DNA from 3 places in the Streptomyces sp. NPDC007346 genome. Region 3 is predicted to be linked to each of the others. Evidence: riboswitches for the same ligand, from Rfam matches in the RefSeq annotation. Region 3 holds a riboswitch; each other region holds the start of a gene.
The links. A riboswitch is a leader RNA that binds a small molecule or an ion and turns the genes downstream of it on or off. The one in region 3 is predicted to bind cobalamin.
Positions count from the first base shown of each region.

Region 1 (9,650 bases), on a different contig from region 3:
CGCCGCCAGGAACGTGTCGTGGAAGTCCAGCTCCCGTACGGCCGTGCCGTTGGCCCAGGCCGCCCACTCGGGGGAGACCCGCACACCGGGGGAGGCGCCGAAGAGGGCCGCGCCCGGGGCGCCGGGGTGGGCCAGTGCCTGGCTGCGGGCGACGGCGACCGGGCGGCGCAGCAGCGACGCCACGGCGACGGAGGCGTTGTCGACGACCCGGTTGACGGCCATCGCGGCCGCCTGCGGGTCGAGCTCGGGGGCGTCCTGGGTGCCGGTGGCGACGGCCGCCAGCTTCCAGGCGAGCTGCTCCTGACGGGGCAGCCGGTCGGCGCTGGGGTGGACGCGGACGTGGTGGTCGATCACGGGGCTCCTCGCGGCGGTGGCGGTGCGGTACGAGAGGAGCATTCCCCGCCACGGCCCCCGGTGCGACCGGTCCACTGTGCACAATCCGTACCCCGCTGAGCTGCGAAACTGCGAATCCTGCGAAAGATGCGGATGCTACTTTCGCAGCAGACGTCACCGCACAGGACCCGGGCGGGGGAGAGGGGCTGCGATCCATGGGACGGCCTGCCGGACGCAAGATCTACGCCCACGCCAAGCTGCGGCGGCTGCGCCGCGAGCACGGGATGAACCAGGTGGAGCTGGCCCGCGCGCTCGGCCTGTCCACCAGCTACCTCAACCAGATCGAGCACAGCCGCCGGCCGCTGACCGCCCCGGTGCTGCTGCGGATCGCGGAGGTCTTCGGCGTCGACCCGGAGTTCTTCTCCGAGGCCGACGAGGAACGGCTCGCCACCGACCTGCGCGCCGCCCTCGGCGACGAGGCGTGCGGGGCCCCGGTCCCCCTGGAGGAGGCGGCCGACGTGGCCCGCGACCACCCGGAGGTGGCCCGCGCCCTGGTCGCCCTGCACCACCGCTACCGGGAGGCCGCCGAACGGGTCGCCGCCCTCGCCCCGCCGCAGGACGGCGAGAGTCTGCTCACCGCCGAACCTCACGACGAGGTACGGGACTTCTTCTACGCCCACCACAACCACTTCGGCGCACTCGACGCGGTGGCCGAACGTACCGCGACGGACCTCGGCGCGGGCTCGGCGGGCCGTACCGCCGACGCGCTCAGGGAACGCCTCGCCGCCCGCCACGGCATCACCGTCGTGGTGACCGCCCCCGAACGGGCCGCCGACGCCCGCCGGTTCGACCCCGACAGCGGCCTCCTGCTGATCTCGCCCCGGCTCAACGAGGCCCAGCGCGCCTTCCAGCTGGCCACCCAACTCGCCCTGCTGGAGCACGGATCGCTGCTCGACACCCTGGTCGCCGGCGGTGAACTCGCCTCCGGGCAGGCCGCCGGTCTGGCCCGCATCGGCCTCGCCAACTACTTCGCCGGCGCCCTGCTCATGCCGTACGCCGCCTTCCACCGCGCCGCCGAGGAGCTGCGCTACGACATCGAACTCCTCCAGGCCCGCTTCGGCGTCGGCTTCGAGACGGTCTGCCACCGCCTCAGCACCCTCCAGCGCCCCGGCGGCCGGGGCGTGCCCTTCTCGTTCCTGCGTGTCGACCGGGCGGGCAACATCTCCAAACGGCAGTCCGCCAGCGACTTCCACTTCTCCCGGCTCGGCGGCACCTGCCCGCTCTGGACGGTCTACGAAGCGTTCTCCGCGCCCGGCCGCATCCTCACCCAGGTCGCCGAAATGCCGGACGGCAAGCGGTACTTCTGGGTGGCCAGGACCGTGACGCGCGGCGGATTCGGGCACCGCGCGCCCAGGGCCGACTTCGCCGTCGCGCTCGGCTGCGAACTGCGCCACGCCCACCGCCTGGTGTACGCCGAGGGCATGGCCCTGGACGCGCCCGGCTCCGCGACACCCATCGGGCTCGGCTGCCGGATCTGCGAACGGCGGGACTGCGCCCAGCGGGCCCGGCCTCCGGCCGGGGGCCGGCTGGCCGTCGACCCCGACCGGCGCACCCATGTGCCGTATCCGGTGGTCGCCGACGGCTCGGCCGCGCCGGACGAGCGCCCCTCGTAGTGGCCCGCGGCGGGTGGACCGCGCTCACGGAGGTCAGCGGTGCGTGAACTCCGCGGGCCGCTTCTCGGTGAACGCCTTCATGCCCTCCTTCTGGTCGGCCGTCGCGAACACCGCGTGGAACAGGCGGCGTTCGAAGCGGACGCCCTCGGCGAGGGTGGTCTCGAAGGCGCGGTTCACCGCCTCCTTCGCCATCATCGCGACGGGCGCCGACATGCCGGAGACGGTGTCCGCGACCGCGAGCGCCTCCGCCAGCAGGTCCGCGTCCGGGACGATCCGGGAGACGAGACCGGCCCGCTCGGCCTCCTCGGCGTCCATGTTCCGGCCGGTCAGGCAGAGGTCCATCGCCTTGGCCTTGCCGACCGCCCGGGTCAGCCGCTGGGAGCCGCCGATGCCGGGGATCACCCCGAGCCGGATCTCCGGCTGCCCGAAGACGGCCGTGTCCGAGGCGATCACCAGATCGCACAGCATGGCCAACTCGCAGCCGCCGCCCAGGGCGTAGCCCCGTACGGCGGCGATCGTCGGCGTACGGAGCTGACCGAGCCGGTCCCAGGCGGTGAACCAGTCGCTGAGGTACATGTCCATGTAGCTCTGCGGCTGCATCTCCTTGATGTCCGCCCCCGCCGCGAACGCCTTCGCCCCGCTGCCGGTGATGACGATGCAGCCGACGTCCGGGTCCCGGTCCAGCGCCTCGGTCGCCTCGACGGTCTCGCGCATGACGTCCAGGCTCAGCGCGTTGAGCGCCTTGGGCCGGTTCAGGGTGAGCAGGGCGGTACGGCCCCGGCGCTCGACCAGGATGGTTTCGTAGGGGCCCGGGGTGGACGCGCTCTCGTTCCCGCCGCTCTTGCCCGAGCCGTTCTCGGTCTCACTGTTCTCGCTCACGTGGTGGCGCCCTTCTGCGTATCGGTGGTGCTCGGTGAAGCCGCCCGGATGGCGCGGACGATTCCCGAGAAGTCCTGGTCCGCCCCGGCGCCCTCGGCGAACCGTGCGTACAACTCGGCCGCACGCAGACCCAGTTCGGCATCGATGCCGCCCGCGCGCAGGGCGTTGGCGGCCAGGGAGAGGTCCTTCGCCATCAGCGGTGCGGCGAAGCCGGGGCGGTAGTCGCGGTTGGCCGGGCTGGTGGGGACCGGGCCGGGGACGGGGCAGTTGACGGTGAGCGCCCAGCACTGGCCGGAGGCCGCCGACGCCACGTCGTACAGGGCCTGGTCGGAGAGGCCGAGGCTCTCGGCGAGCACGAACGCCTCGCTGACGGCGATCATGGAGACGCCGAGGATCATGTTGTTGCAGATCTTCGCCGCCTGCCCGGCACCGCCCGCCCCGCAGTGCACCGCCTTTTTGCCCATCACGGACAGCAGCGGCTCGGCCCGCGCGAACGCGGACTCCTCGCCCCCGGCCATGAAGGTCAGCGTGCCCGCCTCCGCGCCCACCACCCCGCCGGAGACCGGGGCGTCCAGCGAGCGGTGACCGGCCGCCGCGGCCGCCGCGTGGGCGGCGCGGGAGTCGGCCACGTCGATGGTCGAGCAGTCGACGAACAGGGTCCCCGGGCGGGCCGCCGCGAGCAGCCCCTGCTCCCCGTAGAGCGAGAGGACATGGCGTCCGGCGGGCAGCATGGTGATCACCACATCGGCCACCGCGGCGGCGTCGGCGGCGGACCCCGCCCGCTCCACCCCGCTCGCCACGGCGGTCGCCAGACAGGTTTCCACCAGGTCGTGGCCGAGCACCCGGTGCCCGGCCCGCACCAGGTTGGCGGCCATCGGGCCGCCCATGTGGCCCAGGCCGATGAACGCGACGGTCGTGGTGGTGGTCACCAGGGCACCTCCTGCGGTGAGTCGTCCGCGGCGAGGGAGAGCCCCTCGTCGCCGGTCGGAGCGAAGTAGCGGGCCACGTCCGCGTCGGTGACCTCCACGAGCGTGCCGGGCGACCAACGAGGTGTCCGGTCCTTGTCGATCACCTGGGCCCGGATGCCCTCCACCAGGTCGGGGGAGGCCAGGGCCGCGTACGAGACGCGGTACTCCTGCTCCAGCACCCGCTCCAGCGGACCGAGTTCGCGCGCCCGGCGGAGCGCGGCGAGGGTGACCTTGAGCGCGGTGGGCGAGCGCCCGAGGATCGCCTCGGCCGCCTCACCGGCCGCCGGGGCGCCGGAGGCGAGCAGCCGCTCCACGATCTCCTCGACCGTGTCGGCCGCGTAACAGTGGTCGATCCAGGCGCGGTCGGCCTCCAGTACCCCCGCAGGCGGCTCCTGGACGTGGCGGCCCAGCACGGAGGCCGGCGGCTCGGTCCGCAGCCCGGCGAGGAACGCGGGCAGGTCGTCCACCGGTACGAAGTGGTCGGCCAGCCCGCACAGCAGGGCGTCCCGGGCCCCCACCACCGCACCCGTCAGAGCGAGATGGGTGCCCAGCTCGCCGGGGGCCAGCGCCAGCAGATACGTGCCGCCGACATCCGGCACGAAACCGATCCCGGTCTCCGGCATGGCCACCTTGGACCGCTCGGTGACGATCCGGACACTGCCGTGCGCCGAGACGCCGACTCCGCCGCCCATCACGATGCCGTCCATGACCGCCACGTACGGCTTCGGATAGCGGGCGATCGCGGCGTTGAGCCGGTACTCGTCGCGCCAGAACGCGGCCGACGCCCTGCCGCCCGCGCGGGCGTCCTCGTAGATGGACCGGATGTCGCCGCCCGCGCACAGGCCGCGCTCCCCGGCCCCGGTGATGACGACGGCTCCCACCTCGGGGTCGTGCTCCCACCGCTCCAGGGCCGCCGCGATCGTCTCCACCATCGGGTGGGTGAGGGCGTTGAGCGCCCTCGGCCGGTTCAGGGTCAGCACCCCCGTACGCCCCTCGGTGCGGGCGAGCACGAGCTCCTCGCTCATCGCAGGGCTCCCGTCAGGCTCCGGGCCACAATCACGCGCATGATCTCGTTGGTCCCTTCCAGGATCTGGTGGACCCGCAGGTCCCGCACGATCTTCTCGATGCCGTACTCGGCCAGATAGCCGTAGCCGCCGTGGAGTTGGAGCGCCCGGTCCGCCACCGAGTAGCCGGTGTCGGTGGCGAAGCGCTTGGCCATCGCGCACAACTCCGGTGCCCCGCCCACCTTCCGGTCCAGCGCCTCGGCGGCCTGCCGCAACAGGGCGCGGGCGGCGGCCAGTTCGGTCGCCATGTCGGCCAGCCGGAACTGGAGCGCCTGGGAGTCCAGCAGCCGGCCGCCGAACGCCTCCCGGTCCGCGAGATGGGCCAGGGAACGGTCCAGCGCGCTCTGCGCCCCGCCCAACGAGCAGGCGGCGATGCCGAGCCGGCCGCCGTTGAGACCGTTCATCGCGATGCGGAAGCCCTCGCCCTCGGCGCCCAGGAGCCGGTCGGCCGGGACGCGGACCCCGTCCAGCACGACCTGCCGGGTGGGCTGCGCGTTCCACCCCATCTTCTTCTCGTTGGCCCCGAACGAGAGTCCCGCATCGTCCCGTTCGACGAGGAACGCGGAGATCCCGCCGGGCCCGTCCTCGCCGGTGCGGGCCAGCACGATGTAGAGGTGCGTGGCGCCCGCCCCGGAGATGAACTGCTTGGTGCCCGTCAGGACGTAGTGGTCGCCGTCGCGCACCGCACGGGTGCGCAGCGCGGCGGCGTCGGAGCCGGCGCCCGGTTCGGTCAGGCAGTAACTGCCCAGCTGCTCCATGGTGCAGAGCTCCGGCAGGTACCGGACGCGCTGGTCCTCGGAGCCGTACCGGTCGACCATCCAGGCGACCATGTTGTGGATGGAGAGATAGGCCGCCACGGACGGGCAGCCGGTGGCCAGGGCCTCGAAGACGAGGACCCCGTCCGAGCGGGACAGCTCCGAGCCGCCCACATCCTCCCGTACGTACACGCCTCCCAGGCCGAGCCCCGCCGCCTTCCGCAGGACGTCGACGGGGAAGTGCTTGTCCTGGTCCCAGGCCACGGCGTGCGGGGTCAGGTGCTCCTGGGCGAAGTCGAGTGTCGTCTCGACGACCGCGAGCTGGTCGTCGCTGAGCAGGGTGGTCACGGCGGTCACCCCATGGTCGGAATCGTGAAGCTCGCGCCGTCCCGGATCCCGGAGGCGGGCCAGCGCGAAGTGACGGTCTTGGTACGGGTGTAGAAGCGGATGGCGTCCGGTCCGTGCTGGTTGAGGTCGCCGAAGCCGGACCGCTTCCAGCCGCCGAAGGTGTGGTACGCCACCGGGACCGGGATCGGCACGTTGACGCCGACCATGCCGGTGTCGACCCGCCGGGTGAAGTCGCGCGCGATGTCGCCGTCCCGGGTGAAGAGGGCGACGCCGTTGCCGTACGGGTGCTCCGAGGGCAGCCGCAGCGCCTCCTCGTAGTCCGCCGCGCGGACCACACAGACGACCGGGCCGAAGATCTCCTCCTGGTAGACCCGCATGTCCGGGGTGACCCGGTCGAAGAGCGTGGCGCCCGCGAAGAACCCCTCCTCATGGCCCTCCAGCGTGAAGTCCCGCCCGTCGACGACCAGTTCGGCACCCTCCTCGACGCCGAGGTCGACATAGCCGCGCACCCGGTCCACCGCGTCGCGCCCCACCAGCGGCCCGAAGTCGGCGTCGGGGTCGTCCGAGCGGCCGATCCGCAGCTCGGCGATCCGCTCGGTGAGCTTGGCCACCAGCGCGTCGGCGGTGTCCTCACCGACCGGGACGGCGACCGAGATCGCCATGCACCGCTCACCCGCCGAGCCGTAACCGGCGCCGATCAGCGCGTCCACCGCCTGGTCCAGGTCGGCGTCCGGCATCACGATCATGTGGTTCTTCGCCCCGCCGAAACACTGCGCCCGCTTGCCGTGGGCGGCGGCCGTGGCGTAGATGTGCGCGGCGATCGGCGTCGAGCCGACGAAGCCGAGCGCCTTGACGCGCGGGTCCTCCAGCAGGGTGTCCACGGCCTCCTTGCCGCCGTTGACGACATTGAGGACCCCGGGCGGCAGCCCCGCCTCCAGGAAGAGTTCGGCCAGCCGCAGCGGCACCGACGGGTCCCGCTCCGAGGGCTTGAGGATGAAGGCGTTTCCGCAGGCCAGAGCGGGTGCGGCCTTCCACAGGGGGATCATCGCCGGGAAGTTGAACGGGGTGATGCCCGCCACCACTCCCAGCGGCCGGCGCAGCGAGTGGACGTCGATCCCGGAGCCCGCGTTGTCGCTGAACTCGCCCTTCAGCAGGTGCGGGACACCGGCGGCGAACTCCACCACGTCCAGCCCGCGCGCGATGTCGCCGTGCGCGTCGGCCACGGTCTTGCCGTGCTCGGAGGAGAGCAGCCGGGCCAGGGAGTCCTTCTCCTTCTCGACCAGCTGGAGGAAGCGCAGCAGGACGCGGGCCCGGCGCTGCGGGTTCCACTCGCCCCATTCGAGCTGGGCCTCGGCGGCGTCGGCGATGGCCGCCTCGGTCTCGGACCGGCCGGCCAGCGGCACCCGGGCCTGGATGCGGCCGGTGTTGGGGTCGTAGACGTCGCCGTAGGTGCCCGAGGTGCCGGGTGTGTGCTTGCCGCCGATGAAATGGGTGAGTTCGCGGACCATGGAAGCCTGCTCTCGTCGGTGAGATCGTCAGGAGAGAACCGGGGATGGCGCACAGCTCCCACCGGCACACGCACCGGTCGGGTGCGCGTGGTCGCGGAAGGGCCTGCCGTCGGGGACGCGAAGGGCGGGGGCCGTCAGGGGGCGGGGAGAACCGCTCGCCGGGACGGGCCTGCGGGGCCGTGGGTGCGGACCGGTGCCATGCGTGTCTGCTCCATCCTCGTGGAAACACGGAACATCCCGCGGCCGGTATCCTGACTCCCGGATCAGCGCGCGTCCTCATGCCTTCCCGACGGCGCCTGCACCGTCAGTGGCGTGTCCTGCGAGGACGAACTCCCCGGTCACAGTGGCGGGACCGCGCCGGATTCGCACCGGCTTCCCTGACACCACGGGCCTTGAGGGTGCCCGGCTCCACGCCGGCCACCCCGCTGCTCACGAACATATAGTTGGACGTCCTAGTAAGTCCACCCCACCTCGCCCCCGGCGCGATTCCCGGCACCGCTCCTGGCATGATCGGCCGACATGAGCGACGCACCACGCCACATCCTCGTCATCGGCATGGGAGCCGGCGACCCCGACCACCTGACCCTCGCCGCGGTGAAGGCGATGCGCAGGGCGCAGGTCTTCTTCGTGCTCGGCAAGGGCCGGGAGAAGGAGTCCCTGACCCGGCTGCGGCGCGACATCCTGGCCGAGCACCTCACCGGCCCCTACCGGGTCGTGGAGGCCGAGGACCCCTGGCGGGACCGCACCCAGGGCGACCGGGGGCGCTACACGTCGGCGGTGCACGACTGGCGCCACCGCCGCGCCGACATCTGCGAACGCCTGATCACCGAGGAGCTGGCGCCGGGGGAGTGCGGGGCCTTCCTGGTGTGGGGCGACCCGTCCCTGTACGACAGCACGCTGGCGATCCTGGAGGACATCCGGGCCCGGGGCACGGTGGAATTCGGCCATGAGGTGGTCCCCGGGATCAGCAGCGTCTCCGCGCTCGCCGCCCGCCACCGCACCTCCCTCAACCAGGTCGGCCGCCCCGTCCACATCACCCCCGGCAGGCGGCTCGCCGAGGGGTTCCCGGACGACGACGGCGACATCGTGGTGATGCTCGACGGCCACGAGACCTTCACCCATCTGACGGGCAGGGGGCTGTGGATCTACTGGGGTGCCTACATCGGCACCCCGGACGAGCTCCTGGTCTCCGGACCGCTCGACGAGGTCGCCGAGCGGATCGGCCGGGTGCGCGCCGAGGCCCGCGAACGGCACGGCTGGATCATGGACACGTATCTGCTGCGCCGCCCGGCGGCCGATACGGAGGGCCCGGAGGCCACGGGCGGCGCGGGTCAGTCGAGGTAGTGGGCGCGGCCCCGCTCGTCCATGCCCACGGACCCCTCGGGGATGACGCAGAACTCATTGCCCTCGGGGTCGGCCATCACCAGGAACCCGCCGTCGGCGTACTCCTCCAGCCGGCGCCCGCCCAGCGCCTCGACCCGCTGCTGCTCGGCGGCCGGATCGGGTGAGCTGATGTCGACGTGCACGCGGTTCTTGCCCGGCCTGGGCTCACCGGCCCGCTGGAAGCCCAGGCCCTGGCCGTTCTCCCGCCGCAGCCAGACGTAGGGACCGGTGCGGTCCACGACCGGCCTGCCGAGCAGCTCGGACCAGAAGGCGGCCAGCCGCTCGGGATCGGCGGCGTCGACGACCAGGGCGTTGATCCGCGGGGGTGTGTCAGTCATGCCCCGATTGTCCCTCGGGCGGCCGGCAGCCGCCCGCTCCGCGGCTGATGGGCCCCGGCCCGTGAGCGGGGCCCGGACAGGAGGCGGCGGGTCGCGTCGAGGCGCGGGCGGCCGCCGCACCTCGTCGCCGGACCCGGCCGGAGGTCAGCTCCGGGACTCGTGCGCCCGGATCACTCCGAGCCCGTGCCCGAGGGTCGGGCACTCGGCGGTGAGGTCGTTGCCCCGCACCAGATAGTCGTGCACCCGCCCGTCGGCGGGCCGCTCGACGGCCCGGTACAGCGTGCCGTTCACGGTGATCGTCCAGTCGTCGCCGTCCTGGGCCCACCCGACTGTCTTCTTCATATGGCGCTTCCCTCGCTCGTCGCCGCCGCGGGTCGGCGGCCGTGTATTGGCAAGAAGAA
Region 1 covers NZ_JBEYKR010000021.1:49,556-59,205, reverse strand. The annotation lists gene AB0917_RS09335 (MmgE/PrpD family protein) at 1-354, opposite strand, end outside; gene AB0917_RS09330 (short-chain fatty acyl-CoA regulator family protein) at 549-2,006, shown strand; gene AB0917_RS09325 (enoyl-CoA hydratase) at 2,040-2,801, opposite strand; gene mmsB (3-hydroxyisobutyrate dehydrogenase) at 2,882-3,814, opposite strand; gene AB0917_RS09315 (enoyl-CoA hydratase/isomerase family protein) at 3,811-4,878, opposite strand; gene AB0917_RS09310 (acyl-CoA dehydrogenase family protein) at 4,875-6,029, opposite strand; gene AB0917_RS09305 (CoA-acylating methylmalonate-semialdehyde dehydrogenase) at 6,026-7,528, opposite strand; cobalamin riboswitch at 7,752-7,931, opposite strand; gene cobF (precorrin-6A synthase (deacetylating)) at 8,048-8,872, shown strand; gene AB0917_RS09295 (VOC family protein) at 8,860-9,249, opposite strand; gene AB0917_RS09290 (hypothetical protein) at 9,394-9,591, opposite strand.
Region 1: linked by a shared signal. The riboswitch ahead of AB0917_RS09305 (CoA-acylating methylmalonate-semialdehyde dehydrogenase) and the one ahead of AB0917_RS27595 (prenyltransferase/squalene oxidase repeat-containing protein) in region 3 are both predicted to bind cobalamin.

Region 2 (9,650 bases), on a different contig from region 3:
CCCGCCGTCGTCCTCGTCACCCGGGGCGGTGACGGGGCCCTGGCCCTCCTGCCCGGCGGGCCCATCACGGTGGAGGCCGCGCCCGTCGACGTCGTGGACACCGTCGGCGCGGGCGACGCCTTCATGTCGGGGGCCCTCCACGCCCTCGCCGCGCACGGCCTCCTCGGCGCCGGGGCGCGGGAGCGGCTGCACGCCGTGGACCGGGACACCCTCACCGACGTACTGCGCCATGCGGTGGCCTCCGCCGCCGTGACCGTCTCCCGGGCCGGGGCCAACCCGCCCGACGCATCGGAGCTCGGGACGGCGCTCGCCGGTAACTGACAAGCCGTCATGACCCGTTCGGCCCAGTCGAACGCACCCTCGCCAGGCGTCCCGCCGTTCGTCAACCGGCCGCAGTATGACAACGGGATCGGGGCGACAGGTGGCGAGTACAGGGACAGCGGACAGCGGGGCGGGGCCGCGGGCGCGGGGACGCGGCTTACCGGGAGACGGCGGACGCACGGCCGTGCTGGAGAGCGTGGCGGGCTGGGTGCCGGGGGAGCCGGTCGGCAACGACCTGCTCCCCGCCGACTGGGGCGTCGACGACGCCTGGGTCCGCCGCCGCACCGGCATCGGCAGCCGGCACCGTGCCGCGCCCGGGGCCGCCACCGGTGACCTCGCCTACGAGGCGGCCTCCCGGCTGCTCGCGGGCTCCCCGGCGGCCGGACCCGTCGAGGCGGTGGTCCTCGCCACCGCCACCCCCGACCACCTCTGCCCCGGCACCGCGCCCGCCCTCGCGGCCCGGCTCGGGCTCGGCACCGTACCGGCGCTGGACATCGCCGCCGTGTGCAGCGGCTTCGTCTACGGGCTCGCCCTGTGCCACGGGCTGATCGCCTCGGGGCTCTACGGGCGCGTCCTGCTGGTCGGCGCCGACGTCTACTCCACCTGGCTCGACCCCGCCGACCGCTCGGCCGGTGTCGTCTTCGGCGACGGGGCGGGCGCGGCCCTGGTGGCGGCCGGGCGGACCGGTGACCCCGGGGAGCTGCTCGCCTTCGACCTGGGCAGCGACGGCACCGGCCACGACCTGATCACCGTCCCCGGCGGCGGTGCCCGCGCCCGGTCCGGCGGGAGACCGCCCGCACCGGGCGACGCGTACTTCCGTATGCGGGGCGCGACCGTCTACCAGCACGCCGTCGAGCGGATGACCGACTCCTGCCGCGTGCTGCTGGCGCGGGTGGGCTGGGACCCGGCCGAGGTCGACCACTTCGTGCCGCACCAGGCCAACGCCCGGATCCTGCGCGCGGTCGCGGACCGGGTCGGTATCGGGCCGCGGCGCTGCGTCACCCATCTGGAGCGGGTCGGCAACACCGGCGCCGCCTCCATCCCCCTCGCCCTGGCCGACGCGGCGGGCCGGGGGCTGCTGCACGGCGGGGACCGGGTGCTGCTGACCGCGTTCGGGGGCGGATTGACCTGGGGTTCGGCGGCACTTCGATGGCCGGGGACCCCGCAGACCATTTCCACGGATTCTACGGAAGGAACACAGCATGTCGCACTCCGCTGATCAGGGCGCCGGAGCCGGCGCAGGCGCCGCCGTCGCGGTGACGGGGGTCGGCCTGGTGACGCCCGCGGGGGCTGACGAGCACAGCTTCTGGGAAGGGCTGTGCTCCGGGCGCTCCACCGCCCGGCGATGCGATGAACTGGCCGGTCTCCCGGTCGACTTCGCCTGTCCGGCCGACTCGATCGACCTGGACGAGGCGGTGGGCGGCCGCTCGGTGTGGCGGATGGCCCGGTTCGTGAAGCTGGCCGTCGTCGCGGCCCGGCAGGCCGTCGCCGACGCCGGTCTCGACCCGGCGGTGTGGGACGGCCACCGGGTCGGCGTGGTGCTCGGCGTCGGCGTCGGGGGCGTCTCCGTCCTCGTGGACAACGCCGCGAAGCTGGCGGCGTCGGGGCCCGCGGCGGTCTCCCCGCTGCTCGTCACCATGATGATCCCCAACGCGGCGGCGGGCGAGGTCGCCATCGCCCTGAAGGCGGGCGGTCCGAGCCTCGCCCCCGCCACCGCCTGCGCCTCCGGGGCCACCGCCGTCGCCGTCGCCCGCGACCTGCTGCTCGGCGGCTCCTGCGACGTGGTGGTGGCAGGGGGCGCAGAGTCGGTGCTGACGCCCCTGGTGGTGACCGCGTTCGCCCGGATGGGCGCGCTCTCCACCCGTACCGCCGACCCGGCGGGCGCCTCCCGGCCGTTCGCCGCCGACCGGGACGGCTTCGTGATCGGCGAGGGCGCCGCCATGCTCGTCCTGGAGCGCGAGGAGTCGGCCCGCGCCCGGGGCGGACGGGCACGCGCCCTGCTCACCGGGGCCGGCTCCAGCACCGACGCCCACCACCCCACCGCCCCGGCCCCCGACGGGCGCGGTGCCCAGCGCGCGGTGCAGGAGGCCCTGGACCGGGCGGGCTGGGCGCCGGGCGATGTCGACCACATCAACGCCCACGGCACCTCCACCCCCCTCAACGACGCCATGGAGACCGCCCTCATCTCCCGGCTCTTCCCGCACCGCCCGCCGGTCACCGCGCCCAAGGGCGTCGTCGGACACACCCTCGCGGCGGCGGGCGCGATCGAGGCGGTCGCCACCGTCCTGACGCTGGAACGTTCCCTCATCCCGCCGATCGCCAATCTGGACTCCCTCCCCGACGCCTTCCCGCTCGACTGCGTGGTGAAGGAGCCCCGCCACCAGCGGGTCGAGCGGGCGGTGAGCCACTCCTTCGGCTTCGGCGGGCACAACGTGGCGCTCGCCTTCCAACGCACCTGACCCCGCAGGGCTGTTCGGGAACGGTGAGGGGTGTCCTCACCGTTCCTTGATCGTTACTCTGTCGTGACCGTATCCATGCATGAACCATCCCTGCCCTCCACGGACGCTCTGCTCACCCGAGTGCTCTACGGCGACAACTTCCGCCAGGAGCACGCGTTCTGGCGTCGGCTGCTCACGACAGAACCGTTTCGGCGTTCCGGTGGCGGCACCCCCGACGAACGGCTCGACCTCGCCTACCACCGGCTCCGCATCCTCAACGACACGCTCGACTGCGGCGCCAGGCTGGCCGCCGACCCCCGCGCACTGGCCGCCCTGCACGAATGGCTCGGCCCGGTCGACCCGTCGCTGACCACCGTCGCCGGCATCCACTACAACCTCTTCCTCGGCAGCCTCCTCGACCACGACCCGCGCACACCGCGCGACCTCTCGGACTTCCTGGAGCTGCGGTCCATCGGCACCTTCCTCTGTACGGAGGTGGCGCACGGCAACGACGCGGCGGCCGTCGAGACCACCGCGACGTACGACCCCGAACGCGACGGCTTCGTCCTGCACACCCCGCACGCCGGAGCCCAGAAGTTCATGCCCAACACCAGCCCCGCCGGGGGCCCCAAGACCGGCGTGGTGGCCGCCCGGCTCGTCGCCGACGGCACGGACCACGGGGTCTTCCTCTTCCTCGCCCCGCTCACCGACGAGGTCAGCGCCCTGCCCGGCGTACGGGTACGGCGGCTGCCCGCCCGGATGGGCTCCCCGGTCGACCACTGCCTGACCTCCTTCGACCGGTACTTCGTCCCGCGCGAGGCACTGCTCGCGGGGGACCAGGGGCGGGTCGGTCAGGACGGGCGGTTCACCAGCGAACTGGCCAGCAAGCGCAGGCGGTTCCTGCTCTCCATCGGGCGGGTCACCCCCGGCAAGCTCTCGATGAGCGCCTGCGCGGTCGGCTCCGCCCGGGTCAGCCTCGCCATCGCCGTCCGCTACGCGGGCCACCGGCTGGTCTCCGGGCCGCGGGCCCCCCAGCGGATGCCGGTCTACGAGCACCGCTCCCACCACGGCCCGCTGGCCGGGGCGATGGCCACCGTCTTCGCCATGAGCCTGCTGCACCGCAGGGCGCTGGACCGCTGGGAGTCCGCCCCCGAACCCGACCGGAACGAGGCGGAGCGCCTGGTCGCCGTCGCCAAGGGGTGGATCACCTGGCAGGCGCGCGGCGTCATCGTCGAGTGCCGGGAGCGGTGCGGGGCGCAGGGGCTGCTGGAGAACAACGGCATGACCGAGCTGTTCACCGGCATCGAAGGCGCGATCACCGCCGAGGGCGACAACCTCGCCGTACACGCCAAGGCCGCCGCCGAGATGCTGTTCAGCGTCACGGTCCGCGAGGACGAGGAGGACGGGCGGCCCGGCGAGCTGGACGACCCCCGCTTCCTGGGCCGGCTGCTCGCCGCGGTGGAGGACATCTGGTTCGACCGCGCCCGGGAGCGGATGAGGGCCGCCCCGGCCGGCGACCCGCTCGGCCGGTGGAACGCGGCGTCGGGTCCCGCGCTGCGCGGGGTGGAGGCGTACGGCTACCGGCAGGCGAGCGAGGCGTACGAGCAGGCCGCGGCCTCCCTGCCCGAGGGGCCGGCCCGCGAGCGCCTGACCGAACTCCACCGGCTCTTCGCCCTCCAGTGGGTCGCCCGCAACAGCGGTGACCTGCTGGCGGCCGGACGGCTGACCGCCGAACAGGTCACCTTGCTGCCCGACGCGGTGGAGCGGCTCATCGCGACCGTGGCCCGGCACGCCCCCGACCTGGTGAAGTCGTTCGCGCTGCCGGAGCGCCTGATGTCGGACTGGCCGATCGCGGGCCCCGGCTACGCGGACGCCTACGACGACCCGGAAGGGCCGTGGCACCGGGGCCGCACGGCGGGATTCCGCCGGCCCGCCTGTGGCAGCAAGCGCCGTCCGCTGCGCGAGAAGGTGGCGGCGCTCGGTACCCGCGGAGTGCTGCTGGCGTACTGGGGAACCACATCGATGCTCTCCCGATGGTTCGAGAAGCCGCAGGTGAGCGTAGACGAATCGGTTCGCCCCAAGGCGTAACCGGAGGATCGTCATCCAGTTACATCGGGCGGTGGGGTCGCGTTCGACCACCCGCCCTTCATCAAGTCGCCGACGAGCTGCCGATGAGCCGCCGATGAGAGGAAACACCGTGAAGACCCAGACCATCCACCCGAAGATCACCGAGGTGCTGACCGCGACGTTCAAGGTGCCCGTAGTCGAAATCCTGCCGGACTCCACGATGGACAGCCTGGAGATGGACTCCCTGGCGGTCGCGGAGTTCGCCGTCATCATCAAGGAGACCCTGGGCATCACCGCCGACTCCGAGAAGCTCTACAAGGACGCCACGCTGGCCGACATCTCCGCGTTCATCGACGCGGCCGTCGGCGGCGAGGCGGCGGGCAGTGCGGTGCCGGTGAGCAACACCCGATGAACCGACCCGCCATCGCCGTCACCGGCCTGGGGATGATCACCCCGGCCGGCCACACCACCGACACCACCTGGGACGGGGTCCGCCGCGGGGAGTCCTTCGCGCGCACCGTCCCCGAACTGCACGGCTGCGCCGTCGACTTCGCCTGCACGGTCTCCGGCATCGACCTGGACGACGCGGTGGGCGGCCGCACCGCCTTCCGCATGGGCCGGTACGTGAAGCTCGCCGTCCTCGCCGCACGGGAGGCGGTGACCGACGCAGGGCTCGACCCCGCCCGCTGGGACGGCGCCCGCGTCGCCGTCGTCGTCGGCACCAGCAGCGGAGGATCCGCCGGACTCACCGATCAGGCCGTCGCCCTGGAGCGGCGCGGCCCCGAGGCCACCTCGCCCTCGGGCATCCTGCTCACCATCCCGAGCATGCCCGCGGCCGAGATCGCCATCCAGATGAAGGCCACGGGCCCCAGCCTGGCACCGTGCACGGCCTGTTCCTCCGGGGTGACCGCCCTCTCCGTGGCCCGCGACATGCTGGCGCTGGGCCGGTGCGACATCGCGATCGCCGGAGCCACCGAGTCGACCGTCTTCCCCATCGCCATGACCGGCTTCGCCCGCTCGGGCGCGGCGGCACCGGGGGACGGGGACCCCGCCCGCCTCTGCCGCCCCTTCGCCGCCGACCGGGCCGGACTCGTCATGGGCGAAGGCGCCGCGATCATGGTCCTGGAGCGGGCCGCCGACGCCCGTGCCAGGGGAGCGGCCCCCCGGGCGCTGCTGGCCGGCGCCGGCGCCACGACCGACGCCCACCACCCCACCAGCCCGCACCCCTCCGGGCAGGTCGCACAGGCCGCCGTCGACGCGGCGCTGGCCGACGCGGGCTGGCGGGCCGAAGACGTCGACCACGTCAACGCGCACGGGACCTCGACCCCCCTGAACGACGCGACGGAAGCCGCCCTCATCAGCCGGGCCTACCCGCACCGGCCGCCCGTCACCGCCCCCAAGGGCGTACTGGGCCACTGCATGGGGGCGGCCGGCGCGATCGAGGCGGGGCTGACCGTCCTGACCCTCCAGCACGGCATCGTCCCGCCGATCGCGAACCTGGACGCCCCCGACCCCGGGTTCACCATCGACTGCGTCACCAAGATCCCGCGCGAACTGCCCGTACGGCGGGCCGTCAGCCACTCCTTCGGGTTCGGCGGACAGAACGCGGTGATCGCCCTGGAGGCTCCGTAAAGGGGCGGCCGGGCCGGTGCGGCGGGACGATCCCGCGCCGCACCGGCCCGCGCGGACCGGTCCGCGTACCGGCTCTGAGCTGCACGAAGAGCCGTGATAGCTTGCCGGGGCCAGTCGAACCCCAGCGACGGGGTCAGGGAATCCGGTGCGAGACCGGAACTGACGCGCAGCGGTGAGGGGGACGGGCGGGGCCACGGCCACTGGAGCACGGACGTGCTCCGGGAAGGCGTCCCGCCCGGACGAACCCGAGTCCGAAGACCTGCTGGCACCCGCGCCCCGCACCGGGGCACGGGAACCGTACGACGGGCTCCGCGGCTGGGCCCAGAGACACCGAGGTCCTCCGTGCTGTCCACGCCTGCTCCGATACGCACCGCCGCCCTGCTCGCGGCGGGCGCCGTCCTGCTCACCGCCTGCGGCGGCGGGTCCACCACGTCGTCCGCCGACGGCGGCGGCCAGGCCGACGGCTTCCCGCTCACCCTCGAGAACTGCGGGCGCACCGTCACCGTGAAGGCGCCGCCCCAGCGAGCCGTCTCCGTCGACCAGGGATCGACGGAGATCCTCCTCTCGCTCGGCCTCGCCGACCGGCTCGCGGCCACCGCCACCTGGACCGACCCGGTCATGAAGGGCCTGGAGAAGGCCGACGGGAGCGTCGAGCGCATCTCCGAGAACCGGCCCTCCTCGGAGAAGGTCCTCGACAAGGAGCCCGACCTCGTCACCGCCTCCTTCGCCTCCACTCTCGCCAAGGGCGGTGTCGCCCCCCGCGAACAGTTCGAGAAGCTGGGCGTCCCCACCTACATCTCGCCCGCCGACTGCATCGGCAAGGACAACAGCGGCGGCGGTGACGGAGCCCGTACCGCACCCCTCACCATGGACAGCGTCTACACCGAAGTCCGCGAACTGTCCCAGGTGTTCGGCGTCCCCGAGCGCGGCGACGCCCTGGTGAAGAAGCTTCAGGCACGCGTGGAGAAGGCCACCGACGGCGTCGACGCGTCGGACACCTCCCTCCTCTACTGGTTCTCCGACTCCAAGGCCCCCTACCTCGCGGGCTGCTGCGGCGCCCCCGGTGTCATCACCCGGGAGCTCGGCGCGAAGAACGTCTTCGACGACACCCACGACGAATGGCCCCAGATCAGCTGGGAGACCGTCGCCGACCGCAACCCCGACGTCCTGGTCATCGGAGACCTGACCCGCACGACGCAGACCGCCGAGAGCGCCGAGAAGAAGATCGAGTTCCTGGAGTCCAACCCGGTCACCAGGACCATGGACGCCGTCAGGAACCGCCGGTACGTGCTGCTCAGCGGCCAGGCCATGAACCCCACCATCCGGACGGTCGAGGGCCTGGAGAGCGTCGCCGCCGCTCTGCGCACCTTCGGGCCCACGGGGTGAGCGGCGGCAAGGGGGCGGTGCGGGAGGCCGTGGACCCGAAGGCGCCCGCGCCACGGGTGGCGCCGGGCCCGGTGTGGAGCGGCGGCCCGCTCGCGGCGCTGCTCTGGATCGGCGGTCTCCTGCTCCTGCTGCTCTCCGTCGCGGTCGCCGTCACGATCGGGCCCGCCCGGATCTCCGTCCCCGACGTCTGGTCCGCCGTCGCCTCCCACCTGGGCTTCGGCACCTCGGAGCTGAGCCCGATCCGGGACGGCATCATCTGGAACCTGCGCATGCCCCGCACCCTGCTCGCCGCCGTGTGCGGCGCCGGGCTCGCGGTGTGCGGCACGGTGATGCAGTCCCTGCTGCGCAACCCGCTCGCCGACCCGTTCGTCCTCGGCGTCTCCTCCGGGGCCTCCACCGGGGCGGTCGTGGTGGTCGTCCTGGGCGTCGGCGGGGGAGCGGTGTCGCTGTCGGCCGGGGCCTTCGTCGGGGCCATCTGCTCGTTCGCCCTGGTGCTGCTGCTCAGCCACACCCTCGGCTCCACCACCGACCGGGTGGTGCTCTCCGGTGTCGCCGCGATGCAGCTCTTCTCCGCCCTGACCTCCTTCGTCGTGATGACCTCCGCCGACGCCGAGCAGACCCGCGGGGTGCTGTTCTGGCTGCTCGGCTCGCTCAGCGGGGTCGGCTGGAGCGAGGTGGCCCTGTGCACCGCCGTCCTCGCCGTCTGCCTGACCGTCTGCCTGGCCCACGCCCGTACGCTCGATGCCTTCGCCTTCGGGCAGGACGCCGCCGCGGCGCTCGGCGTCGACGTCGCCCGCACCCGGATCGTGCTGCTGTGCACCACCGCCCTGCTGACCGCGGCACTCGTCAGCTCGGCCGGGGCGATCGGCTTCGTCGGCCTGGTGCTCCCGCACGCGGCCCGCGCGCTCACCGGCTCCGGGCACCGGCGCCTCCTGCCCGTCACCGCACTCGCCGGCGCGATCTTCCTCGTCTGGGTCGACACCCTGGCCCGCACGGTCCTGGACCCGCAGGAGGTACCGGTCGGCGTCGTCACCGCCCTGATCGGCGTACCCGCCTTCGTCCTCGTCCTGTACCGCACCCGGAGCACGCCATGAGCCACACCCTGAACGGTTCCGGAGGGCTGCGCGCCGAGCGGGTCGGCCGGGAGGCGGGCGGCCGGCTCATCCTCGACGGGGTGGCCATCACCCCGCCGCCCGGCGCCACCGTCGGCCTGCTCGGCCCCAACGGCTCCGGCAAGTCCACCCTGCTGCGGATCCTCGCGGGCCTGCTCGCCCCGGACACCGGCGTGGTCACCCTGGACGGCGACCCGCTCGCCGGCCTCGGCCGCCGTACCGTGGCCCGCCGGATCGCCGTCGTCGACCAGCACGCCGTCACCCAGGTCGACCTCAGCGTCCTGGACGTCGTACGCCTCGGGCGCATCCCGCACCGCCGGGCCTGGTCCGCCCCGGACCGTACCGACGAGGAGGCCGTCACCGACGCCCTGCGGCGCACCGGCCTCGCGGACCGGGCCGCACAGTCCTGGCACACCCTGTCCGGCGGCGAACGCCAGCGCGTGCAGATCGCCCGCGCCCTGGCCCAGCAGCCCCGCGAACTCCTCCTGGACGAGCCCACCAACCACCTGGACATCCAGCACCAGCTGGAACTGCTCGCCCTGGTCGCCGAGTTGCCCCTCACCAGCGTGATCGCCCTGCACGACCTCAACCTCGCGGCGATGTTCTGCGACCGGATCACCGTGATGAAGGCGGGCCGGGTGATCGCCGGCGGCACCCCGGCCGAGGTGATCACCGAGGAGCTCATCGAGGACGT
Region 2 covers NZ_JBEYKR010000081.1:21,187-30,836, forward strand. The annotation lists gene AB0917_RS21110 (carbohydrate kinase) at 1-321, shown strand, start outside; gene AB0917_RS21115 (beta-ketoacyl-ACP synthase 3) at 506-1,540, shown strand; gene AB0917_RS21120 (beta-ketoacyl-[acyl-carrier-protein] synthase family protein) at 1,524-2,780, shown strand; gene AB0917_RS21125 (acyl-CoA dehydrogenase) at 2,856-4,847, shown strand; gene AB0917_RS21130 (acyl carrier protein) at 4,957-5,238, shown strand; gene AB0917_RS21135 (beta-ketoacyl-[acyl-carrier-protein] synthase family protein) at 5,235-6,458, shown strand; cobalamin riboswitch at 6,553-6,740, shown strand; gene AB0917_RS21140 (ABC transporter substrate-binding protein) at 6,801-7,844, shown strand; gene AB0917_RS21145 (iron chelate uptake ABC transporter family permease subunit) at 7,916-8,938, shown strand; gene AB0917_RS21150 (ABC transporter ATP-binding protein) at 8,935-9,650, shown strand, end outside.
Region 2: linked by a shared signal. The riboswitch ahead of AB0917_RS21140 (ABC transporter substrate-binding protein) and the one ahead of AB0917_RS27595 (prenyltransferase/squalene oxidase repeat-containing protein) in region 3 are both predicted to bind cobalamin.

Region 3 (9,650 bases):
TCGCCGAGCTACCTCAACCAGATGGAGCATGACTCGCGCCCCTTGACGGTGCCGGTGCTGCTGCGGCTGACCGAGGCGTTCGGGGTCGACCCCGGCTTCTTCTCGGAGCGGGACACCACCCGGGTGCTGGCGGATCTGCGCGAGGCGCTGGCCGACGAGGTCGGCACGGCGCGCGTCTCGGCCGCCGAGCTGTCCGAGCTGGCCTCCCGGCTGCCGGGGGTCGCGTCCGTCCTGCTCGACCTCGGGCGGCGCAACCAGGCGCTGGCCGGACGGCTCGCGGAGGCGGCCGAGCTGCGTGGCGGCGGCGGTCTCGACCTGCCGCGCTCCCCGCACGAGGAGATCCGCGAGTTCTTCTACCGGCGGCAGAACTACCTGCACGAGGCGGACCTGGCGGCGGAGGAGCTGGCGGCGGAGATCGGGGTGCGCCCCGGCGAGGTCGTGACCGCGCTCGCGGCCCGGCTCACCGAGCACCACGGCATCCGGCTGGCCACCACCGACGACCGGCGGGGCCGGCCCGGGGGCACCCCCGCGGGCCGGCGTCCGGCACGACGGCCCGCCGGCCCCGCTTCCCCTGGCCCAGACACGGGCAGGCTGCACCACTACGACCCGGACGCCCGGGTGCTGCACCTCTCCAGCCGGCTCCGCCCCGGGCAGCAGGCGTTCCGGATGGCCACCCAGCTGGCGCTGCTCGAATACGGCGGGGAGATCTCGCGGCTGGCCTCGGAGGACTACGACGAGGGGTCGGCGACCTGGCCGCTGGCGAGGATCGGGGTGGCCAACTACTTCGCGGGCGCGCTGATCCTCCCGTACCGCGCCTTCCATACGGCGGCGGAGGAGGTCCGGTACGACATCGAGCGCCTCACCGACCATTTCGGGCTCGGTCACGAGACGGTCTGCCACCGGCTCTCCACGCTCCAGCGGCCCCGGCTGCGCGGGGTGCCGTTCTCCTTCGTCCGGGTCGACCGGGCCGGGAACATGTCGAAGCGGCAGTCCGCGACCGGGTTCCACTTCTCCCGCGCGGGCGGCACCTGCCCACTGTGGAACGTGTACGAGGCGTTCGCCGCCCCGGGCCGTATCCATGTGCAGATCGCGGCCATGCCCGACGGGCAGCGCCATCTGTGGACCGCGCGGGCCGTGACGCGCCACCGGGGCGGGTGGGGCGAGCCGGGCAAGACGTTCGCGATCGGGCTCGGCTGCGAGATCCGGCACGCCGGGCGGCTCGTCTACTCCGACGGGCTCGACCTGGACAACGCCTCGGCGGCGACGCCGATCGGGATGGGGTGCCGGATCTGCGAGCGGCTGGACTGCCCGCAGCGCGCGGTGCCGCCGCTGGGGCAGCCGCTGGCCGTCGACGAGAACAGCAGCACGTTCGTGCCGTACCCGGTGAAGGGGGCGCCGCCCGCCTGAGGACCCGCCCCCTCCACCGGACCGGGGGTCAGGAGAAGCGCAGCGCGATCGTGTCGCCGACGCCGATCACCTTGTCGCGCGTCGCCCCGGCGAACGCCGAGCCGTCGACCGAGACCTTCCACGTCGCCGAGCCGGTGTTGGCCTTGCCGTTGAGCGAGGTGATGGCGCCCGTCCCGGTGGCGGGGACCACGGAGGTGACGCAGCCGGCCGGGGTGGACGTGGTCGACGCGGCGGCCAGGACGGTGCCGAGGTCGGTCGTGGTGCCCGTGGGGGTGAAGGCGACGGAGCAGACCTTCAGGGTGCCGGTGCCGTCGTCCACGGTGAGCGCCAGCTTCGTCGCCGTACCGGAGGTGAAGCCGCTCTGCGCGACCCAGGTGGGCGCCCCCGAGGTGACCGGGGTGGGCGGTGCGGCGGTGAAGCCGCCCCCGGCGACGGCGCGCAGGGCGTCGGTGGAGGAGTAGGCGGACGGGGAGGTGTCCGAGGGCTGGTACTTGAAGCCGCCGCCGGGGTTGAACTGCTGGGCGATCAGGAAGTCGACCGGGGTCCGGCCCAGCGGGGTGAGGAAGTCGCCGGTCTGCGGGTCGATGCCGCAGGCGTTGAGGCCGGAGACGGCCCAGCCGTTGGAGCTGGAGTTGACGCCGTACAGGGCGCTGAAGGCGCCGGAGGAGTTGACCAGCTTGCTCTTGAGGAACGCCTTGGCCTGGAGGATGTCGGGGTCGGTGTTCGGGACGCCGGAGACGCAGAGCGCGGCCATGGAGGCGCCCGTCATGTCGATGTCGCCCGGCTTGGCCAGCTCGGTCGGGTTGCCCTCGGCCTTGCTGTAGGTCCAGCCGCCGTCGTCGTGCTGGTTGGCCCGGACCCGGGCGACGATCTTGTCGACGAGCTCCTGCGGTACGCGCTGGGCGCCCGCCTGGGTTCTGGCGCCGCCCAGCGCGAGTGCGGCGAAGACCGTCCCGTTGTAGTTGCCGGACGGGCCGAAGTAGCCGGCCTCCGCGTTCTGCCAGTAGCCGTAGATGTCGGCGATCAGGTTGCGCGAGGCGGAGACCCGGGCGGGGTCGATCCCGGCGGCGTACGCGTTGAGCGTGCCGCGCTGGTAGTCGGTGACGACGGGGGTGGCGGAGGGCCAGCCGGGGGTGGCCAGGAGGTTGCGGTAGACGGTGCGCGCGTTCTTCGTGGCGTCGCCGCCGGGTGTCACGTCCACGGCGGCCGTTCCGGCGGCGGCGAACGCGCTGAAGGCCCACTCGTTGGAGAGCCCGGAGCCGGCGTACGAACCGTCCGCGGCCTGAAGGGACTTGAGGTAGGCCACCCCGTTGGTCTTCGAGATGGCGATCTGGGCGGGGGTGGACGTCGCGGCGGCGGGAAGCGCCGTGAGGACGAAGGCCCCCAGGGCGGCGGGCACCACGAGGGCCAGACGGCGGGAGGCGCGGGAGGTGACAGAACGGGGCATGTGCCTGCTCCTGTGATGAGGGGCGTGCGGCACCGCCCGGCCCCTGGGGTGCACACCGGGGGCGAGGGTGGGTGGCCGACGCCCGGACGCGTGGGTACGGCTTCGCTGGATACGGCTGCCAACAGGGCATTCGGGCTCGGGAGCGGCCCCCTGCCGTCCCACACCGCTGCGCGTCAGCCCCGGATTCGCACCGGGTTCCCCCTCGTGGCAGGCCAGGACGCTACCCGAGGCGGCAGGGGCGCGCCAGGGACGGCAGGGGTGCGGGGTCGGCCGGGAGGCAACGAGACGCAAACCACCTTGACGGCCTCTTCGAGAGCGTGTTCCAATCCGCCTGATAAGCACTCAGCTCCAGGGGAAGCCGGTCGAAATCCGGCGCTGACCCGCAACCGTAGGCCCGCCACCGCGCGGGCGAGCCGGAATGCCTGGGGCCAGGAATTTCAGCGAGAAACGCCGTCGCGGACTACGGCGTGGTTCGAACAGCCCTCTGCGGGCGGCCCCTTGAGGGCCGTGGCCGAAAGGGGCCTTCTGCCACGCATGGCCCGCCCGGACGACACGAGGGGCCGTGGTGGGGACCGCACAGCAACATGACCGGAGCACAGCCGGCAGGAGACTCCTCTCGCTGTTCTCGGCGGCAGCGGTGACCTTCGCCGCGAGCGTGGCCTTCGTCACCGGTGCCGCTCCGGCGGCGGCCGACCCGATCGAGGAGTGCACGGCCACCCATGGCGCCGTCGTCGCGGTCGACTTCGGGCCGTTCGGCGGAGGTGTGGTGCGCGGCTGCGACACCACCCCGACCACCGGGTACGAACTCCTGCGCGACGGCGGGTTCACCACCGAGGGCACCCAGCACGACGGTGACGGCTTCATCTGCCGCATCGGCTCCGGCGCCTTCAACTCCGGTACGCAGTACCCGACTCCGGAGACCGAGGACTGCGTCCTGACCCCGCAGGCCACCGCCTACTGGTCGTACTGGATCGCCTCGCCCGGCCAGGAGAGCTGGTCCTACAGCCCGCTCGGCGCCATGAACCGCCGGCCCAAGGCGGGCGATGTGGACGCATGGGTGTTCGGCGGCACGGACATCGGCGGCTCCACCGGCCGGCCCACCTTCACCCCCGACGACGTCCGCGCGGGCGGCGGCGTCACACCCGGCCCGTCGCCTGACCCGACCGACCCGGGCGTCCCGGCCGGAAAGATCGACGTACCGGCGGCCGCCCGCTGGGTGACGAGCCAACTCCACGACGGCACCCAGGTGGTGGACGAGGGCTCCGGGGCCCCGAACCACTTCCTCACCACCGAGGCCGCGTACGCACTCGCCGCCGCCGACGGCGCGAGCCCGGCCCTGGACAAGGTGGTGGCCAAACTCGCCTCCTCCACCGACGAGTACGCCTACGCGGCGGGCCCCGACGAGGCGCCCGACGCCCATGCCGCCGCCCGGCTGGCCCTGCTCGCGGAGATCACGGAGAAGGACCCGCGCGACTTCGGCGGGCACGACCTGCTCGGGGACCTGGAGAAGAACGTCTGCGTGACCGGCCCCGCCCCGGGGTGCACGGCGAAGGGCGACTTCCGGGGCGCCATGTACGGCGACGTACAGGCGCTGGCCGTGCTGGCGCTGCTGCGCGGCGGGGTCGTGCCGCCGGCCGATTCGGTGGACCGGCTGACCCGACTGGTCTGCCAGGACGGCTCGGTGACCAGCATCCTGATCAGGCCCGGCGAGTATTGCGACGGCGACCCGATGACCACCGGCCTCGTCGCCCTGGTGCTGGACGAGGCGGGCGGCCACGACGCCACCGTCGCCAAGGCGCTCGCGTACCTGAAGAAGGCGCAGCTCAAGAGCGGCGCGTTCCCCCCGTACAACGGCGCCACCACCGGCTCCGTCGCGGCCACCGCCTACGCCACGCAGGCGCTGCGCGCGCTCGGTGAGGTCCGCGCGGCCGACTCGGCGGTCTGGTGGCTCTCGCGGGAGCAACTGGCCGACGGCGGCTTCGGGTTCGACGAGGACGCCACCGACGCCGCCCTGTACGCGACGGCACCGGCCGTGCTGGCGGGCAGCTCCACCAGCCTGGTCACCCTGACCACGAAGGTGCCCGAGCCCACCGACCCGCCGACCACTCCCCCGACCACACCGCCCACCACGCCTCCCACCACCCCGCCGACGACGCCCCCGACGACGCCGCCCGGTGACGGCCCGGACCTGAAGAAGGGCGTCGCCTACCTCACCAGCCCCGCCAACCTCCACCAGGGCCGCTACTACACGGCGGGCGGGCCCACCGGGCGGGCCGACTTCGGCCTCACCATCGACGGCGCCTTCGCGCTGGCCGCGACCGGGCACGACGACAACGCGCTGCGCACGGTCGTCGACTTCCTCGACGGGGGCGGCAAGGACGGCGAAAGCCGTACGGTGCACGACTGGACCAAGGTCGGCACCGAGTACGCCATGGGCGGCTCGATGGGCAAGGCGGCCCTGCTCGCCCAGGTGGTCGACCGCGACCCTCGCGACTTCGGCGGCAAGGACCTGATCGCCGGTCTGGCCGACGCCGTCTGTGCCGCGAGGAGCACCGCGCCGGACACCAGCTGTGCCGACAAGGGGGCGTACACCTACGCGCGGTCCGTCTTCGACCAGTCCCTCGGCGTCATGGCCCAGGTGCGGGCGGGCCAGGAGAAGGCCGCCGAGGCCCCCGTCACCTATCTCTCGGGGCTCCAGGACGCCGAGTCGGGCGCCTGGCCGAGCCTGATCCCGCCGACGGGCGACACGGACGTGGACTCCACCGCGATGGCGGCGATGACGCTGGACCTGGTGCCCGGCGACACGCACACGGCCGCCGTGGACCGGGCGCTGGCCTGGCTCGCCGCTCAGCAGCTGCCGAACGGCGGCTTCCCCGGCGCCTCGGGCAACTCCGTGAACTCGGCGGCGCTCGCCGTGCAGGGCCTGTCCCTGGACGCCGGGAAGTACGGCGCGCAGATCGCGAAGGCGCTGAAGTTCCTCGCTTCGCAGCAGAACGCGGACGGCGGCTTCAACGTGGCCGAGGAGGGGCAGCGGGGCTCCGACCTGCGGGCCTCGACGCAGGCGGTGGGCGGTTCGACCGGCGTCTCGTTCGGTGTGCTGGCCCGCAGCCTGGACGGTACGACGCCCAATCCGCTGCCCTCCTCCTCCGCCCCGGTGATCGTCACACCCGGGGACGGCACAGGCTCCGCGGGCGGGCCGGGCATCGTGAACACGGACGGTCCGGGCGCCGGCGGTGGCAGCGGCGGTGGCGGTGGCGGTGGCGGCCTCGCCGCAACCGGTGCGCAGACGCTCGGCCTCGCGGCGGCGGCCGCCGTACTCGTCCTGGCGGGCTGGGGCGCGGTCGTGGCCGCCCGCAGGCGCCGTACGGCCATGGGCGGTGAGCTGTGAGGTCCCGCTTCCGCCGGACCGTCGGCCACGCCCTGGCCGCACTGGGTCTGGCGGGCGCGGCGCTCCTCGCGCCCGCCGCCTTTCCGGCGGCGGCCGCCCCGCAGCCGATCGGCCGGTGCACGACCTCTTCGGGCGTGGTCCTGGCCGTCGACTTCAGCCACTGGGGCGGCCCCGTCTACCGCTCCTGCGGTACGACGCCGACCACGGGCTACGAGCTGCTCAACCAGGGCGGCTGGCAGACCACCGGCACCGGCCACGACGGGCCGGCGTTCATCTGCCGGATCGGCTACAGCGGCCATCAGGGCGGCAAGCAGTACCCGACGCCCCAGCAGGACGACTGCGTCCTCACCCCGCCCGCCTCCGCCTACTGGTCGTACTGGCACGCGAACCCCGGGGAGAACACCTGGGAGTACAGCCAGCTCGGCGCCATGAGCTACAAGCCCCGGCCGGGCAGCGTGGATCTGTGGATCTTCGGCGGGACGAACATCGGGGGTACGGAAGGGCGCCCGACGCTCACGCCGAACCAGCTGCGCGCCCACAACACGCGCCCCACGGGCGGAGATCCGGCACCGGCCCCGAAGCCGGAGCCCGCTCCGGCGACGACGACCCGGCAGCCGGTCGGGGGCGGCCAGGCTCCGCCGCCGCCCCCCGCGGCCCCGTCGCGGGCGCCCGCCCCGTCCCCTCCGGCGTCCGCCGACGCCTCCCCGGCCCCGTCCGCTTCCGTGTCCCCGTCCGCTTCCGTGTCCCCCTCCCCCAGCGACTCCGCGTCCGCCTCCGCCTCCGCGACGCCCGGTGAGGCGGTGGCGGCGCCGGGCGGTACGGCGAAGGTGGTGGACGCCGCGCCGGCGCCCGACGCCGAGCACGACTCGGGTTCGGTGGTGCCCGTCGCGGCGACGGCCGGACTCGTGGCGGTGATCGGCGGCGCGGCCGTGTTCGCCGCGAAGCGCCGCCGCCGTGCGGAGTAGCGCCCGCGTGATCCGTACCGCCGCGGTGAAACCCGGCACGCCGGTGCCGGCCCCCGGGCCGGACACCGGCGGCAGGCGGCTCCCGCGCACCCTGCATCCGCTCGCCTGGTGGATCTGGGCGCTCGCGCTGGCCACCGCCGTCAGCCGGACCAACAACCCGCTGCTGCTCTTCCTGGTCCTCGCGGTGCTCGGCTACGTCATCACCATGCGGCGCACCGAGGCCCCGTGGGCGCGCGGTTTCAAGTACTACCTCTATCTGGCGCTGACGGTCGTGGCGATCCGGGTGGTCTTCCGGGCGGTCTTCGCCACCGGGATGAGGCCGACCGACCACCACCTCTTCTCCCTCCCGCGCATTCCCACGCCCGACTGGTACGCGGGCATCCAGCTCGGCGGCCCGGTCTCCCTGGAGGCGCTGCTGTCGGCCGCCACGGACGGGCTCCGGCTCGCCTGCATGCTCTGCTGCATCGGCGCGGCGAACACCCTCGCCAACCCGAAGCGGGCGCTACGGGTGCTGCCGGGCGCGCTGTACGAACTCGGCGTCGCCGTCACCGTATCGATCAGCGTGGCCCCGCAACTGGTGCAGAGCGTCCAGCGGGTGGCGCGCGCCCGCCGGCTGCGGGCCGGGCGCAACAAGGGGCTCAAGGCGCTGCGGGGCATCGTCGTACCCGTGCTGGAGGACGCGCTGGAGCGGTCGTTGCGGCTGGCCGCGGCGATGGACTCGCGCGGTTACGGGCGGGCCGGTTCGGCGACGCGCGGCTCGCGCCGTCTGACCGGGGCGCTGATGCTGGCGGGCATGTGCGGGCTGTGCGCCGGGGCGTACGGTCTCCTCGACCCGACCGCCCCGAAGCTGCTCGGGCTGCCCGCGCTGGCGGCCGGTTCGGTGCTCTGCCTGGCCGGGCTGCGGCTCGGCGGGCGCCGGGTCACGCGGACGACGTACCGGCCCGATCCGTGGCGGCTCGCGGAGTGGGCGGTGGCCTCCTGCGGGGTGCTCTCGGCGGTGCTGCTGTTCGTGAACGTGGGGTACGACCCCGCCGCGTTGAACCCGTCCATCCATCCGCTCAGCTGGCCGACGCTGCCGCCCGTCCCGGCCGCCGCCATCCTGCTCGCCGGGGCGGCCGGGTTCCTGGCGCCGCCGCCGGGCAGGCCCGTCCCGTACGTCTCCGCACCACGCACCGAGGAAGCCGCATGATCACCTTCGACCAGGTCACCGTCGAGTACGACGGGGCCGCCGAGCCGGTCCTGCGGGAGGTGAACCTGGAGGTCGACGAGGGCGAACTCTGCCTCGTGGTGGGCCACACCGGGGTCGGCAAGTCGACGCTGCTGGGCGCGGTCAACGGCCTCGTGCCGCACTTCACGGGCGGCACGCTGTACGGCACGGTCACCGTCGACGGCCGCACCACCGCCGACCACCCGCCCCGCGAACTCGCCGATGTCGTCGGCGTGGTGGGCCAGGACCCGCTGGACGGTTTCGTCACGGACACGGTGGAGGAGGAACTCGCCTACGCCATGGAGCAGTTGGCGATCTCCCCGGTGGTGATGCGCAAGCGGGTGGAGGAGACCCTCGATCTGCTCGGGCTCGCCGATCTGCGCCACCGGGCGCTGTACGAGCTCTCCGGCGGGCAGCAGCAGCGCGTGGCGATCGGCTCGGTCCTCACCGCGCACCCCCGCGTCCTGGTGCTGGACGAGCCGACGTCCGCGCTCGACCCCACGGCGGCGGAGGAGGTCCTGGCGGCGGTGACCCGGCTCGTCCACGACCTGGGGGTGACGGTGCTGCTGGCCGAGCACCGCCTGGAGCGGGTGGTGCAGTACGCGGACCGGGTCATCCACCTCCCGGGCGACGGGCTCGTGGTCCCGGGCGCACCGGCGGACATCTTCACCACGTCGTCGATCGCGCCGCCCATCGTCGAGCTGGGCCGCGCCGCGCGCTGGTCTCCGCTGCCCCTCTCGGTCCGCGACGCCCGCCGGGCCGCCGCCCCGCTGCGCACCGCCCTGGCGGCCACCGCGCCCCCGCCCGTACGCCCGGTGCCGCGGACACCGGGCGCGGCCCTGCTCACGGCGCGCGGGGTCACGGTCGCCTACCGGGGTGTGGCGGCGGTCCGCGAGGTGGACCTCGACCTGCGGAGCGGCGAGATCACCGCGCTGATGGGCCGCAACGGCTCGGGCAAGTCGTCGCTGCTGTGGGCGCTCCAGGGGTCGGGGCCGCGCAAGTCCGGGACGGTACGGGTCGGTTCGGGCACGACGGGGGCGTCCGGAGCGTCGGACCCATCGGACGGTTCGGGCGCATCAAACCGTTCGGCCACATCAGGCAGGCCGGGCACGTCGGGTCGTACGGCCGGCTCGCGCCGCTCTCCGGCGAAGGGCAGCGACCCCAAGAACCTCTCCGCGGCCGAGGCCAGACGGCTGGTCGGCCTCGTCCCGCAGACCCCGACCGACCTCCTCTACC
Region 3 covers NZ_JBEYKR010000139.1:7,270-16,919, forward strand. The annotation lists gene AB0917_RS27585 (short-chain fatty acyl-CoA regulator family protein) at 1-1,407, shown strand, start outside; gene AB0917_RS27590 (prenyltransferase/squalene oxidase repeat-containing protein) at 1,436-2,854, opposite strand; cobalamin riboswitch at 2,979-3,057, opposite strand; cobalamin riboswitch at 3,161-3,297, shown strand; gene AB0917_RS27595 (prenyltransferase/squalene oxidase repeat-containing protein) at 3,420-6,242, shown strand; gene AB0917_RS27600 (hypothetical protein) at 6,239-7,207, shown strand; gene AB0917_RS27605 (energy-coupling factor transporter transmembrane component T) at 7,215-8,396, shown strand; gene AB0917_RS27610 (ATP-binding cassette domain-containing protein) at 8,393-9,650, shown strand, end outside.